DNA from 2 places in the Pandoraea sp. LA3 genome. Region 1 is predicted to be linked to the other one. Evidence: riboswitches for the same ligand, from Rfam matches in the RefSeq annotation. Region 1 holds a riboswitch; the other holds the start of a gene.
What was found. Region 1 has a riboswitch for cobalamin ahead of cobW (cobalamin biosynthesis protein CobW). Riboswitches for the same ligand answer to the same signal wherever they lie in the genome.
Positions count from the first base shown of each region.

Region 2: it holds a riboswitch for cobalamin, as region 1 does, so the genes downstream of both, C5N93_RS04745 (TonB-dependent siderophore receptor) here and cobW (cobalamin biosynthesis protein CobW) in region 1, are expected to answer to the same signal.

Region 1 is NZ_PTPY01000029.1:70,831-78,392, reverse strand. It holds gene C5N93_RS09795 (cobyrinate a,c-diamide synthase) at 1-1,129, opposite strand, end outside; gene cobO (cob(I)yrinic acid a,c-diamide adenosyltransferase) at 1,132-1,734, opposite strand; gene C5N93_RS09785 (cobalamin biosynthesis protein) at 1,721-2,230, opposite strand; partial or broken gene cobA (uroporphyrinogen-III C-methyltransferase) at 2,243-2,950, opposite strand; cobalamin riboswitch at 3,360-3,645, shown strand; gene cobW (cobalamin biosynthesis protein CobW) at 3,825-4,931, shown strand; gene cobN (cobaltochelatase subunit CobN) at 4,951-7,562, shown strand, end outside.
Region 2 is NZ_PTPY01000022.1:96,644-104,205, reverse strand. It holds gene C5N93_RS04770 (SDR family oxidoreductase) at 1-103, shown strand, start outside; gene C5N93_RS04765 (amino acid permease) at 84-1,643, opposite strand; gene C5N93_RS04760 (GNAT family N-acetyltransferase) at 1,925-2,419, opposite strand; gene C5N93_RS04755 (AraC family transcriptional regulator) at 2,452-3,375, opposite strand; gene C5N93_RS04750 (SLAC1 anion channel family protein) at 3,527-4,537, shown strand; adenosylcobalamin (AdoCbl) riboswitch at 4,577-4,724, shown strand; gene C5N93_RS04745 (TonB-dependent siderophore receptor) at 4,731-6,893, shown strand; gene C5N93_RS04740 (ABC transporter ATP-binding protein) at 6,906-7,562, shown strand, end outside.

The DNA.
Region 1 (7,562 bases):
AGGTGTGCCCCCTGAGCGTGCCGTGCGATGTCTCCAGCGCCTGCATGCCGAGACCGGCGAGGCGCTTTTGCAGCGTGGCGTGCCCGGGCAGAATGCCCAGCATGGATGTCGAGACGCCGTCAGCATCCGTCAGCTTTTCCAACAGATACAGCATGCCGCCGCACTCGGCCACGATGGGCTTGCCTGCCGCCGCATGCGCACGCACGCTCGCAGCGCTCAGCGCGTTGCCTGCAAGCCGCGCCGCATGCAGTTCGGGATAGCCGCCGGGCAGGAACAGGGCATCCGTCGCGTCGGGCACGGCATCGTCCGCGAGCGGCGAAAAATACGTCACATGTGCACCCATCGTCTCCAGCAGACGAAGGTTCTCCGGGTAGATGAACGAGAACGCGGCGTCACGCGCGACGGCAATGCGCTTGCCGTCGAGAGATTTCGGGATGTCCGGCATCGCGTCCAACGTCGGCGCGTCGAAGCTGACCGGCGGCGGGAGGTCGGCGAGTGCGGTGCCGGCGAGCGCCTGCGCGGTCGCGGCAATCCGGGCATCGAGCCGATCGATCTCATCGGCCTGATGCAGGCCGAGATGTCGTGCGGGCAGCGTCATCTGCGCCGATGTCGCGAGATGCCCAAGCCATCGCAAGTCCGTCGGCATGCCCTCCTGCAACAACTGCGCATGACGCGGCGAACTCACGTGATTCGCGAGCACGCCATGCATCGGCAACCCCGGCCGGTAGTGGGCGAGTCCCGAGGCAATCGCGCCGAACGTCTGCGCCATCGATTTCGCCGAGATGACCGTGACGACGGGCACACCGAACGTCATCGCCAGATCGGCGCTGCTCGGGGTGCCGTCGAACAGTCCCATCACACCTTCGATGAGAATCAGGTCGGCCTCGCGCGCAGCCTCCGCCAGCAGGCGACGGCATTGCGCAACGCCCACCATCCACAGATCGAGCGTCTGGACGCACGCCCCGCTGGCGCGCTCGAGAATCTTCGGATCGAGAAAGTCGGGACCGGTCTTGAAGACGCGAACGCGGCGTCCCTGCTCGCGATGCCATTGCGCCAGACCGGCCGTGACCGTGGTCTTGCCCTGACCGGACGCAGGCGCACTCACGAACAGCGCGGGGCACGACGCCATGATCAGAACTCGACGCCCTGCTGCGCCTTCACACCCTGCTCGCGATACGGATGCTTCACCAGACGCATCTCGGTGACGAGGTCCGCCGCTTCGATCAGTTCGTCCGGCGCATGACGGCCGGTGACCACGACGTGCTGCATTTCGCCACGTGCGGTGAGCACGCCGAGCACTTCGTCGAGCGGCAGATATTCGTACTTCAGGACGGTATTGAGCTCATCGAGAATCACCATGCGGTAGTTGCTGCTCTCGATCATGTCGACGGCCGCTTGCCAGCCCTTGCGCGCGGTAGCGATGTCGGCGTCGCGGTTCTGCGTGTTCCAGGTGTAGCCGTCGCCCATCGTGATGAAGTCGCACTGCGGGTGGCTGCCGAGAAAGTCACGCTCGGACGTATGCAGCGCGCCCTTGATGAACTGCACCACGCCAATGCGCTGGTCGTGACCGAGCATGCGCACGGCCATGCCGAACGCCGCCGTGCTCTTGCCCTTGCCGTTGCCCGTATGTACGATCAGCAGGCCCTTTTCGGTCGTCGCGGCAGCTTGCTTTTTTTCGTGTCCTTCGCGACGTCGCTGGGTCATGCGCAGGTGGGATTCGCTATCTGTCTTCATCGTTTCGTGACTCCGGTTGAGCGTCGTGCTGAGGGTTGTCTGAGGCGGCGTTGGTGGTCGTCACCGCGATGGCGACGGTGATGCCGTCGTCGGCGTATTTTTTTTTCGTGAGCAGCGTGCCGCCGGACGATGCCAGCAAGGCGCAAGGCTCGCATACCGCGCGCACACCCACGTGGGCGAGCACGGTGTCGGAGCGGGGCAGTTGGGGATGCGCGTCGAGACACGCCTCGATCTGCGCAGGCGCATAGCCTGCCAGACGAATGCCGTGGCGCTCGCAGAAGCGCACGAGAGCCAGATCGCCGACCTTCTTGTCGAGCGTCGCGAGGGTGTCGACCTCGGCAAGCGAACGCGCGCCTAGTGCAGCGAGTACCGCGGCTTCGATCTGCGCTGTCGTCACGCCTTGCCGAAAACCGATGCCGAGGCTGAGCGGGCGCTGCGCCGTGGGGCGTCGGGAAATCCCGGCGATCTCACTGCCGGCATCATCACCGTCGATCATGCCGGGGCGCTGCGCGAGCGACACCACGTCGCCGATCACGATGATCGACGGTGAACCGATGGTCGCCGCACGGACCTCGGCAGACAAGGTGTGCAGCGTGGCAATAACGTGACGTTGCGCCGGGAGCGTTGCCGACTCGATGGCCGCGCACGGGGTGTCCGGCGACATGCCCGCTTGTTGCAACTGATCCGTGATGTCTTGCAGACGGCGAATGCCCATGTAGATCACGAGCGTCAGGCCCGTGGCCGCGAGTGCTTGCCAGTCCGGCTCGTCGTCGCCTGCGCTGTGTCCCGTCACGAAAATCACGCCCTGTGCCAACCCCCGATGAGTGACGGGGATGCCGAGCGTCGTCGGTGCCGCAATGCCGGCGGTTATCCCGCCCAGGATCTCGACGGGCACTCCCGCCGCCTGCAACGCTTGCAGTTCCTCGCCGCCGCGTCCGAACACGAAGGGGTCGCCGCCTTTCAGGCGCGCCACGCTTCGGCCTGCGCGAAGGTGCGAGAGCATCAGCGCGATGATCTCGCGCTGCGGCGTGGACGCATGCCCGCCGCGTTTGCCGACGTAGACGATCTGCGCGTGCGGCGCGGCCATCGCCAGAATGCCGGGATTCACGAGATCGTCGACCAGCACGACATCCGCCCGGCCAAGCGCTCGCATGGCCTTAACGGTGATGAGTTCGGGGTCGCCCGGTCCGGCGCCGATCAGCCACGCACGACTCATTGCGGGCCTCGTTCGGCGTAATCGTGGTGGGAGACGTGCAGGTCGAGCAGGTCGTGCATCGGGCCGCACGAGACGAAAACGGCACCCGACATGGAACGCGATGCAGGACGCAGACGGGCCACCGGGACCGGGGCAGGACGATGACTCATAAGCGGGACGACGGGGGAGGGCATGAGCGGTCGGCTGCGGTGCGCAGAACGAATGCGCGGTAACGCCCTTCATGCCCCTCATCGAGGGAGCAGGGGGACCGAAAATTTGGTGGCGAGGATACCACAGGCCCTGTGCGGCTCGCTTCGCGCCCGTCTGCCCCGCCGGCGTTCCGATTGTGGACAGCCGGAGGGCAGCTTGAGGGCGGCTTGAGGGCGGCTTGGGGCCGTCGTCTCGCCTTGACGGAGCGGTATCCGGCACCTACACTCGCGGCTAATCTGGTGCTCGCGCACACGTTCAGGCGTGCGCAGTTAAACGGGAAACAGACGGGCGGCGCGCCCCCTCATGGGTTCGACGCGACGCCCCAGCCTGTGCTGCCCCCGCAACGGTGAAACGAAGGTGCCGCAGTCATGCGGCGCCAGGCCGACTTCAACCCCGCACGTGTTTCGCGGGGCGAGACCACTGCGCCAATGCCCTCACGGGCGGCGTGGGAAGGTGAAGCGGCCATTTCGTCAGCCCGGATACCGGCCGGAGAAGACGATTGGCACTGCGGGTAGGCGGTGTGCAGTCAAACCTTCAGTTTCGCCACGTTTCCTCCGCTTTCCCGATGCAGCCGTCACCGGCGGCGCGGCCGTGTCCTGCCGGACAGGTCGAATGCCATGCCGGCAATACCGACGCACCGACGACCGGGCCGGAAGAGGCGTGTCACCACGCTTTGCCTTATTCCATGTCGACTTCCATGCGCAAGATCCCCGTGACCGTGATTACGGGCTTTCTCGGCAGCGGTAAAACCACGCTGCTGCGTCACATCCTGTCCAACAACAACGGCCTGCGCGTCGCGGTCATCGTCAATGAATTCGGCGAACTGGGCATCGACGGCGAAATCCTCAAGGGTTGCGGCATCGGCTGCGACGACAACGGTCAGGAGACCGAGGGCCAACTGTACGAGCTGGCCAACGGCTGCCTGTGCTGCACCGTCCAGGAGGAGTTCTTCCCTGTGATGGAAGCGCTGGTGGAGCGTCGCGACCAGATCGACCATGTGCTTATCGAGACGTCCGGCCTCGCGCTGCCCAAGCCGCTGGTGCAGGCGTTCAACTGGCCGTCGATCCGCAACAGCTTCACCGTCGACGCTGTGATTACCGTGGTCGACGGTCCTGCCGCCGCCAGCGGCCAGTTCGCCGAAGACCCGGTGGCGGTCGACGAACAGCGCAAGGCCGATCCGAATCTCGACCACGAATCGCCGCTGCACGAACTGTTCGAAGACCAGTTGAGCGCGGCGGATCTGGTCATTCTCAACAAGACCGATCTGCTCGACGACGCGGCGCAAGCCAGCGTGTCGGCCCTGATTCGGGAAGAGCTGCCTGCGCACGTGAAGATCGTGCCGGCGAGCAACGGCAACCTCGATCTGAGCGTGCTGCTCGGGCTGAACTCGGCCTCCGAGGAAACCATCGATCAGCGTCACGACCATCACGGTTCGGCGGACGATGCGGACCACCATCACGACGAGTTCGACTCGGTCATGGTGTCGGCATCGCTCACGGCACCGGCGTCGCGCGACTCGGTCATCGCCGCGTTGAGCCAGTTGGTGCAGAACCACACGATCTACCGCGCCAAGGGGTTTGCGGCGTTGCCGGGCGCACCGATGCGTCTCGTGATTCAGGGCGTCGGCAAGCGTTTCGACAGCTATTTCGACCGTCACTGGCGCGATGGCGAAACACGCGGCAGCCGCTTCGTGCTGATCGGCGAAGACCTCGACGCCGAAACGCTCCAGCGCGAATTCGACGCGGCACTGGGCGCAAGCGCCACGTCGTCCACGTCCACCGCAGCGGCCTGAGCCGGGGAAGACGCGTCGCATGCATCTGTTACGGACAGTCCCCGGCGGCTTTGTCGATGACGCCGCCGGCGTGATCCGCATCGATCAGCAGCCCGCCGACATCGTGGTGCTCAGCTCGGCCGACACCACGCTGTCGTTGCTCGCGAGCGTGGTCGAGCGGCTCGGCGACGATTTCCCGAGCCTGCGGCTTGCCAACGTCACGTATCTGCGGCAACCGGCGTCGGTCGACTTCTATGTCGACGATGTCTTGCAGCATGCGCGCGTCGTGGTGGTCGATCATCTGGGGGGCGAAGCTTACTGGCCGTATGGCATCGAGCGGATCGTGGAACTGGCACAGCGTCGCGGTCAGATGCTGGTGATGTTCTCCGGCGACTTGCAGGAAGATCCGAACCTGACGGCGCTGAGCACGGCAAGCCCCGAGTTCTGCACGCGCCTGTGGCGCTATCTGCGTCAGGGCGGACCGGTCAACGCCGAGGCGTTCCTGCGTGCCATCGCGTGGCACGCGCTCGGCTGGGGCGACGAACCGCCGCTGCCGGTCGCGGTGCCCAATGCCACGCTGTACCACCCGAATCCGCGATCGCCGACCGGAGTCGCCACGATGGACGACTGGCAGGCCTGCTGGCATGCCGGGGCGCCCGTCGTCGCCATCCTGTTCTACCGCGCGCACTTGCAGGCGGCGAATACCGGCGTGTTCGACGCCCTGATCGATGCACTGAGCGCGCGCGGTCTGAATCCGCTGCCGATCGCGATTACGTCGCTCAAGGACGCCCTCAGCCGCGACGTCGTGCAGCAACTCTGCGACACCTACGACGTCTCGCTGGTCCTCAACACCACGGCCTTCTCCACCTCAACGCCGGAAGATCCGCGCCAGTCGCAGGTCTTCGGCAGCGACGCGCCGGTGTTGCAGGTGATTCTCAGCGGCGGTAATCGCGACGATTGGGTCAAGGACAATCAGGGCCTCAACTCCCGCGATATCGCAATGCACGTCGCGCTGCCGGAAGTCGACGGCCGCATCATCACCCGGGCGATCAGCTTCAAGGGCCTCGACTATCGCTGCCCGCGCACTGAAGTCGATGTCGTGCGTTACCAGCCGGACAAGGAACGTGTCGCATTCGTGGCCGAACTCAGTCGCCGCTGGTGCCTGCTGCGCACGAAGCCCAACGCGCAGAAGCGTCTTGCGCTGGTGCTGGCGAACTACCCGGCGAGCGAGGGACGCATCGGCAACGGTGTCGGACTCGATACCCCGGCGTCGGTCGTCGAGATATTGACCTTGCTGCGCGACGAAGGCTACCGCGTCGATGAACTGCCCGACGACGGCGAGGCGCTGATGGCACGCTTGACGCGCGGCGTCACGAACGATCCCGAGACGCGTGCGTTGCGCCCGGCCTTCCAGAGCTACGCGCTCGACGACTATCTCGCGGCGTTCGCGCAGTTACCGGCAGACGTGCGCGACGCGCTGAACGAACGCTGGGGGCCGGCAGATCAGGACCCTACCGTCCGGCAGGGACGCTTCATGATCGCCGGCTGGCGATGCGGCAATGTGTTCGTGGGCATCCAGCCGTCGCGCTCTCGCATCGACGGCGATTACGCCAGCTATCACGACGCCGAACTCGTCCCGCCGCACGCCTACCTCGCGTTTTACTTCTGGCTGCGCCATACGGTCGACGTCGATGCCGTCGTGCACGTGGGCAAACACGGCAGTCTCGAATGGCTGCCCGGCAAGAGCGTGGCGCTGTCCGATAGTTGCTGGCCCGACCTGACGCTCGGCCCGCTGCCCCATCTCTACCCGTTCATCGTGAACGATCCGGGCGAGGGCAGTCAGGCGAAGCGTCGCGCGCAGGCCGTGATCATCGATCATCTGATGCCGCCGCTCACGCGCGCGGAGTCGTATGGCCCGCTTCAGGATCTGGAGCGTCAGGTCGACGAGTATTACGAAGCGCTGATGGTCGATGCGCGCCGCGCCAGACTGCTGCGCAGCACGATCCTCGAGACCATCGTTCGTCATCGGCTGCACGAGGAACTGAGCCTCGACGCCCCGAACGATACGGACGCGGAAGACGAACTGCTTACCCGCGTGGACACCTGGCTGTGCGAGTTGAAGGAGACGCAGATTCGCGACGGTCTGCACATCTTCGGTCGCTCGCCGGCGGGGCGCGAGCGTCGCGACACGTTGCTCGCGCTGATGCGTTTCCCCGTGCGTGGCGGGCAGGGCCGCGACGCCAGCCTCATCGATGCGCTGGCGAAAGACTTGCAGATCGACGATCGGTTCGATCCGCTCAAGGCCGATTGGTCGGCGCCGTGGGATGGACCGCACCCGGCGTTGCTCGCGCAGGTGAGCGATGCACCGTGGCGTCATCAGGGCGATACGCGAGAGCGGTTGGAGTTGCTGGCGACGAACTTGCTGGAGACGTTGACCGGTCAGGATGCAGCGCCTGCCGCGTCGCTCGAAGGCAATACACAGCCTCTGAGCGCGACGCGCGAAGTGCTGGCGCGAGCGCGGGACGAAGTGCTGCCGTCGCTCGATGCCTGTGGCAGCGAGGAGCTAAGGCATCTGCGGCGCGGTCTCGAAGGGCGCTTCGTGCCGCCGGGACCGAGCGGCGCACCGTCGCGCGGACGCCCGGACGTGCTGCC
Region 2 (7,562 bases), on a different contig from region 1:
CGGACTGGATATGTGGGCGTCGAGCGCGCTCACTCAGGCGCGTCTGGGCTGGCGCCCGAGCGGCCCGACGCTGATCGCCGATCTCAACGAAGCGCGTTACTAGTCTCGTGACCCGCCGCGGCATCCGTCAGGGCGTCTGCCTGCGCAGGCGTCCGGCCTTGCGGGAAGCGCATGTCGCGGTACTTCACGAAGTGCGACCCGCGCACGAGCCGGTAGCCTGCCCAGATCAGCAGGAACAGCGGAATGCCGATGTACGTCGCCACCACGCCGCCCCAGTCGATCCGGTCCTGAAGAAACGCCTGATAGTTCTGACCGAGCGTAATGATCAGACACAGGACGAAGGCGAAGATCGGGCCGAACGGGAAGAACGGTGAGACGTACGGCAGATTGGCGAGGTCGCGACCCTGTTTGACGTAGCCGCGACGGAAGCGGTAATGGCTGATCGCAATGCCGAGCCACGCGATGAAGCCCGTCATGCCGGACGTGTTGAGCAACCAGATGTAGACGGCATTCGGGCTGAACACGAACGTAAAGAAGCACAGTGCCGCGACGGCGGCCGTGGCAAACAGCGCCCACATCGGCACGCCGTTGCGCGAGATGCGACCGAAGACGCGAGGCGCCTTGCCGTCGCGCGCCAGGCTGTAGAGCATGCGCGTGGCGGCATACATTCCCGAGTTGCCTGCCGAGAGCACCGACGTCAGCACGACGGCGTTCATGACCGAAGCCGCGCCGAGCAGTCCGGCACGCTCAAAGATCAACGCGAACGGGCTCACGCTGATGTCGGTGACGTCGTTACGCAGCAGATGGGGATCGGTGTACGGAATCAGCAGGCCGATGACGAGAATGGCGGCCACGTAGAACAGCAGAATGCGCCAGAAGACCTGACGCACGGCGCGCGGCAGATTGCGTGCCGGATCTTTGGATTCACCGGCGGCGATGCCGATGAGTTCGGTGCCCTGAAACGAAAAGCCCACGACCATCGCCACGCCGATCAGCGCCGCGAAGCCGCCGGCGAAGGGGGCATTGCCGATCGTCCAGTTGGCCACGCCGCCACTCTCACCGCCACGAATGATGCCGAGCAGCATCATCACGCCCATGACCACGAACGCCAGGACGGCGATCACCTTGATCAGCGCGAACCAGAATTCCGCTTCACCGAAGCCGCGCGCGGAGAGCGCGTTGAGGCAGAAGGTGATGGCAAGGAAGAGCGCGCTCCAGTAGACGCCGGGCACGTCGGGGAACCAGTACGCCATGACCAGTTGCGCGGCCACGAGGTCGACCGCCACGGTGACGGCCCAGTTGTACCAGTAGTTCCAGCCCAGCGCGAAACCGAACCCTTCATCCACATAACGGGCGCCGTACGTCGAGAACGATCCGGACACCGGCATGGCGGCGGCCAGCTCGCCCAGACTGGTCATCAGGAAGTAGACCATCAGGCCGATCAGCACATAGCCCAGCAGCGCACCGCCCGGGCCCGCCTGCGCGATGGTGGCGCCGGACGCCACGAACAGGCCGGTGCCGATGGAGCCGCCCACGGCGATCATCGTCAGGTGGCGGGCAGAGAGGGAGCGGCGCAGTTCCGACGGTGCAGATGCCTGCGCCTCGACGCCCTCGCGGAGCGGGTCATGTTCCGATGTTGCCAATGTCTTGTTCCTTCAGAGCCTTGTGAGCGAAGCGAAGCCCCCGTGCGGCCGTCGCGGCGGCGGCTGTCGCGCATGACGACGCCGCGCCTGTCTTCCGGAAACGGCCCGTCGACTTCTGGTTGTGGGGCCCGCAGGAAGGTGCGCCCGGTTCGCTGACGCAGAACCGGCCGGGGGGTATTGCAGAGTGGGGTGGATTGTACTGCGGGACTGCTTTATCAGGCTACTTTCTGCTTGCGTGCGTCGATAGTTCGCATCAAAACGCTAATTTATGCGGATTTTCGTCAGAGTTTCATCACCATCTCATGCCACGCCATGCCGCCGTGATCCGAGGGCGACGGCTTGACGTAGTGGTAACCGAGCCGTTCGTAGAGCGGGATGTGACGTTCCTTGCACATCAGATGGATCGTTGCTTTCCCGGCGGCGCGCATGCGGGCGATGAAGGCTTCCATGAGCGTGCGGGCATAGCCGCGACCCTGCTCTTCAGGGGCGAGCACGACGGACATGATGACGACGTTCGGCGCGGCGGCGTCATGGCCGATCAATTCCTTGAAGGCTTCGTCGGACATCACGACGTCGTAGGCGCACCCGGAATTGATGAACCCGATGATGTTGTCGTCGCGCGTCATGACGAGAAACCCTTCGGGGTACTGTGCGATCCGCGTGGCGATCTTCTCGCGCGTGGCGGCTTCGTCGCCTTCGTAGGCGCTGATTTCGATTTCGTAACAGCGGTCGACGTCGGACGGGCGCGCGTTGCGCAATTGCACTGAAGGTTGCATGGTCGTTTGACGATGGTGGGGGGAGGCCGACATCATACGCGGCTCTGGCGACGGCGAAACTGTCCCGGCAATTCACCGATGTGCTGGCGAAACGCTTTGCCGAAGGCCGCTTCCGACTGGTATCCCACGGACATGGCGATATCGCCCGCATTACGCCGCGTGCGCAGCAGAAGATCGCACGCCACGGCCATGCGCACCCGCGTGAGGAATTCGAATACCGTCATGCCCGAGCGTTCGTGGAAACGGCGCGCGAAGGTGGCGCGCGACATCGCGGCGCGTTGGCCGAGCGTATCGATCGTCCACGGCTCCCCGGGGTCGTTGAATACCGCCTGCGCCGATGCGTGCAGCCTCGCATCTGAGAGCAACGCCAGAATGCCGGCTTCGCCTGCGGGTCGCTCGCAACAGCGTCGCAGCGCCATCGCGAACAGCGTCTGACTCAGCGATGTGACGATGGCGAGCGCCCCCGGACGCCGGTCAGCCGCCTCGACACGCATCAACTCGACAATGCCTTGCAGCGCGTCCGACGGATCGCCCGTGAGCGAGACATGCACGGGGTCGGGGAGCGCGTCGAACAGCAGGTTGCCGGGACCGGACGCGCGCACGAAGTGTCCGCACAGAATGTCTGCCCCCACGGGGCGGTTCGTCTCGTCGCCTGCGAGCCGCTCGGGCAGCAGGTCGCCATGCGCCAGCCGGGTACGGACGGGCGAGCCGGCCGCACTTTCGTCGCGAATGACATGGGCGCCGCCACGCGGGAACAGGATGAAGTCCCCGGTGCGCGCGATCAGGTGCCGGCTTCCGATGTCGATGCGACACGCGCCCGCGAGCACGAGGTGAAACGGCGAGATGCCGTCGGGGGCGGCGTCATGCGGAATTTCGTAGGCGCCCGACAAGCGGCAGCGCAAATCCAGCCCGGCTTGCGGGTCGGCCATCTGAATCAGTCGCGTCAGCGTGTCCATGAGACGAATGCGCTAAAAATTGAGATTCAATGATTCTATTCGTATCGATGTCCGGCGCATACTCGCCTCACCCAAACCGTGATTGCCGAGGTCACCGGCGGCGACGCTCACGAGCGTCGACGTGCCGGGGCCTCCGACAGGAGAAAACCTCATGACAACGCATGCGCAGGTGCCAATCGCCGCGACGCCCACCACACTCAGTCAGTTACCGGTCGCGTTCTTCGGCTCCGTGATGGGGCTGACCGGCTTGTCCGTGGCGTGGCGGCTGGCCCATGCCCAGTTCGGCGCCGCATCGTGGGTCGGCGAAGCGATCGGTGCGGTGGCGCTCGCGTTGTTCGCCGCACTCGTCGTCGCCTATCTGGCCAAGGCCGTGCTGCACTTCGACCGGGTGCGCGCCGAGTTCTCGCATCCGATTGCCGGCAACATGTTCGGCACGCCGCTGATCAGCCTTTTGCTCACCCCGCTGTTGCTCGCCGACAGTCATCCGGGACTGGCGCGCGGTCTGTGGTACGCGGGTGCGACCGGGATGGTGGTGCTCGCGTGGTGGATGGTGATGCGCTGGATCAGCGTGCGTCAGCAGCCTGAGCATGCAACGCCCGCGTGGATCGTCCCGGTGGTCGGGTTGCTCGATGTGCCGCTGGCGGTGCCTGCTCTCGGCCTCTCGCACGAGATGCACGGCCTGATGGTGTTCGGCACGGCGGTCGGCCTGTTCTTTGCTGTGCCGCTGTTCACGATGATCGTGTCGCGACTCATGTTCGCCGAACCGTTCCCGGTGTCGTTGCAGCCGTCGCTGCTCATTCTGGTCGCACCGTTCTCCGTGGGCTTCTCGGCTTATACCGCCACCTCCGCGGCCACTGTGGGCAGCATCGATGGCTTCGCGCAGGCGCTCTACATGATCATGCTGTTCGTGCTGGCAGTGTTGCTGGTGCGCCTGCGCGGTCTCGCCCATTGCTGCCCGTTCCGTGTGTCGTGGTGGTCGGTGAGCTTCCCGCTCGCGGCGTCGGCCGCCACGGCGGTGAAGTACGCCGGGTTTGCGCAGCATCCGGTAACGGACACGGTGGCGATCGCGCTGCTCGGTCTGGCGACGCTGGTGATTGCCGCGCTGTTCGTGCGCACCGCGTGGGGCGTGGCGAGGGGCGAACTGCGGACGCTGACTTCATGACGCCTTGCGTCCAAATCATTCCGAAAATCTTCAGCACCACGTAGAATGCGTCGCTACCGACGGCCGGAAGCTGGTGAGAATCCAGCGCGGTCGCGCCACTGTGACTCGTCATCGCGACGGGAAGTCAGACCTGGCCGTCGGGTTCATCGACCATGTTTTTGGGGCGCGAAACCCCAGGAGACGCTGAAGTACCATGCCTCAATCTCGTTCGACGGCCTACGTCAGGGCCCCGGCGGCGGGCGCGCTCGCGCTCAAGCAAACCGCATTCATCGCCTTCTCGCTGCTCGGTGGCGCTTGTGTTCCGGCGGTTGCCGCCGAGGATGCCAACCTGCCACTCGTCACGATCAACGCGCAGCATGCGCGCGACGACGCACCGCTCTCCACGCCGACATCGACCGGCTCGCGCCTGAATCTGTCGAGCCTCGACACGCCGGCGAGCGTCGAGACGATCACGGCCGCACAGATCGAAGCGCGCGGTGACCAGACCGTTACCGATGCGGTCACGCGCGCCACCGGTTTCACCAGCAATGCGGCGCCCGGCAACGGCGGCACGGCGCTCGCGGTGCGCGGCTTCTCCGGTCAGGAGTCGGTGATGACGCTCTACGACGGCACCCGTCTGTATCCCGGTGCCGGCACCATGACGTTCCCGTTCGACACGTGGCAGGTGGAGCGCATCGACGTGCTGCGCGGACCGGCGTCGGTGCTCTACGGCGAAGGCGCGATCGGCGGTGTGGTGAACGTGGTGCCGAAGCGCCCGCAACGCGAGTACGCGACCACGATTCAGGTGGGCTTCGGCACCGACGCTCAGAAGCGCTTCGCGCTCGACACGACCGGCGCACTCGGCCCGATGCTGTCGTATCGCTTCTACGTGAGCGACAACCGCAGCAACGGCTGGGTCGACCGGGGCAAATCGCACACGACGTCGTTCGGCGGCGCGGTGAAGCTCGACGTCTCCCCGAAGCTGTCGTTCACGCTCGACTACGATTACGGCCGTCAGATGCCGGCGACGTACTTCGGCGTTCCGCTGAATAACGGCACCATCGACTCGACGCTGCGCTACAAGAACTTCAACGTCGGTAACGCGCTGATCGCCTATTTCGATCAGTCGACGCGACTCACCGGCGTGTATCGCGTGGCGGACGGCATCACGCTGCGTGACCAGTTGTACTACCTGAACACCAACCGGCACTGGCGCAACAGCGAAGCGTACGAGATGGATCCGTCGACGCGGCTGGTCACGCGCAGCGATTACATCGAGATCCTCCAGCACGAGCATCAGGTCGGCAACCGGCTGGACGCCACCGTCGACCGCAGCATCGCGGGTCATGCGAACCGTTTTGTGGTGGGTGTCGAGGCGAATCAGATCTCCTTCCAGCGCGACAGCAATACGCCGTTCGGCGGCTCGTCGGTGGTGAGCGCCGACGGCTTCGATCCGGGCGTGTTCGCGAGTCCCGATCCGACCGTGGCCGAGTTCCGCACGCTCACGCGTCAGGTCGCCCTGTTCGCGGAAGATCGTTTCGACATCACGTCGCGCCTGTCGGCCGTAGGCGGCATGCGTTACGACTACCTCGACTACTCGCGTCGTCAACTCGCCACCGGCACCGAGTTCGGCAAGACGTTCTCGAACGTCGGCTGGCGTCTCGGACTCGTGTATCAGCTCAGTCCGTCGGCGTCGGTCTACGGTCAGTACACGCGCGGTGCCGACAGCATCGGCTCGCTCGTGACGCTGTCGCAATCGCAGACGAAGTTCGACCTGGCGACCGGGCAGCAGTGGGAGGCCGGCGTCAAGCAGGAACTGCCGGACGGGCGCGGCTTCTGGACGCTGGCCGTCTATCAGATCGTGAAGAAGAACCTGCTGACGACCGATCCAGTGAATCCGACGCTGACGCAGCAAGTCGGTCAGCAGTCGTCGCGCGGTATCGAATTGTCCGGGGCGTTGAAGCTTGGCTATGGTTTCTCGGTTGAGGCGAATGCCTCGCTGTTGCGTGCGCGTTTCGATCAGTTCGACGAGAGCGTCGGCGGGGCGGCGGTGTCGCGCAATGGCAACGTGCCGAACAACGTGCCGCAGCAAACGGCGAATCTCTGGCTGACGTATTCGCCGATGCACGACGTGGTGGTGGGCACCGGCCTGCGATACGTCGGACGCCGCTACAGCGACAACGCCAATACCGCACCGATGCCGTCTTACACGGTCCTTGATGCAACAGCATCCTGGCAGGCGACCAAGCGCGTGAACGTCGCGCTCTATCTGCGCAATCTGGCGAACCGGGCGTATGCGGTGACGTCCGAGTCGCCGGTCGAGTGGCTGCTCGGCCCGTCTCGCTCGGCGCAGCTTGTCGCGACGATGAAGTTCTGAGGGCGTTCGACGATGCCCGGCGAACTTCACATCGCACAACTGAGCTGGTCGCCGGCGGACCTGTTGCGCCCCGGCGCCGCACCGCTGCTTCAGTCGATCACGCTCGATGTCGCACGCGGCGAGTTCGTCGGGCTGATCGGGCCGAACGGCAGCGGAAAGTCGAGTCTGCTGCGCTGCGCATTCCGCTATGCGAAGCCGCAAACCGGCGCGGTGACGCTCGACGGTACGAACGTGTGGCACGTGTCGCCACGCTGGTCTGCGCAGCACATCGCCGTGTTGTTGCAGGAGTTGCCGGACGATTTCGGGCTGAGTGTCGAGCAGGTCGTCTGGATGGGGCGCACGCCTCACAAACGTCTGCTCGATGCCGATACGCCCGACGACGCCGCGCTCGTCGCGCGTGCGTTGCGCGATGTCGACATGACGGCCGCGCGTGAGCGGGCATTCGCCACGTTGTCAGGCGGCGAGAAGCAGCGTGTGCTGCTCGCACGCGCTCTAGCGCAAGAGCCGGACGTCCTGATGCTCGACGAGCCGACCAGCTTTCTCGATCTGCATCATCAGGTCGAACTGATGCGACGCATTCGCTCGCTGAACGTCACGACGCTCGCCACGATTCACGACCTCAATCTCGCGGCCGCCTATTGCGACCGGCTCTACGTGCTGGCCGGTGGC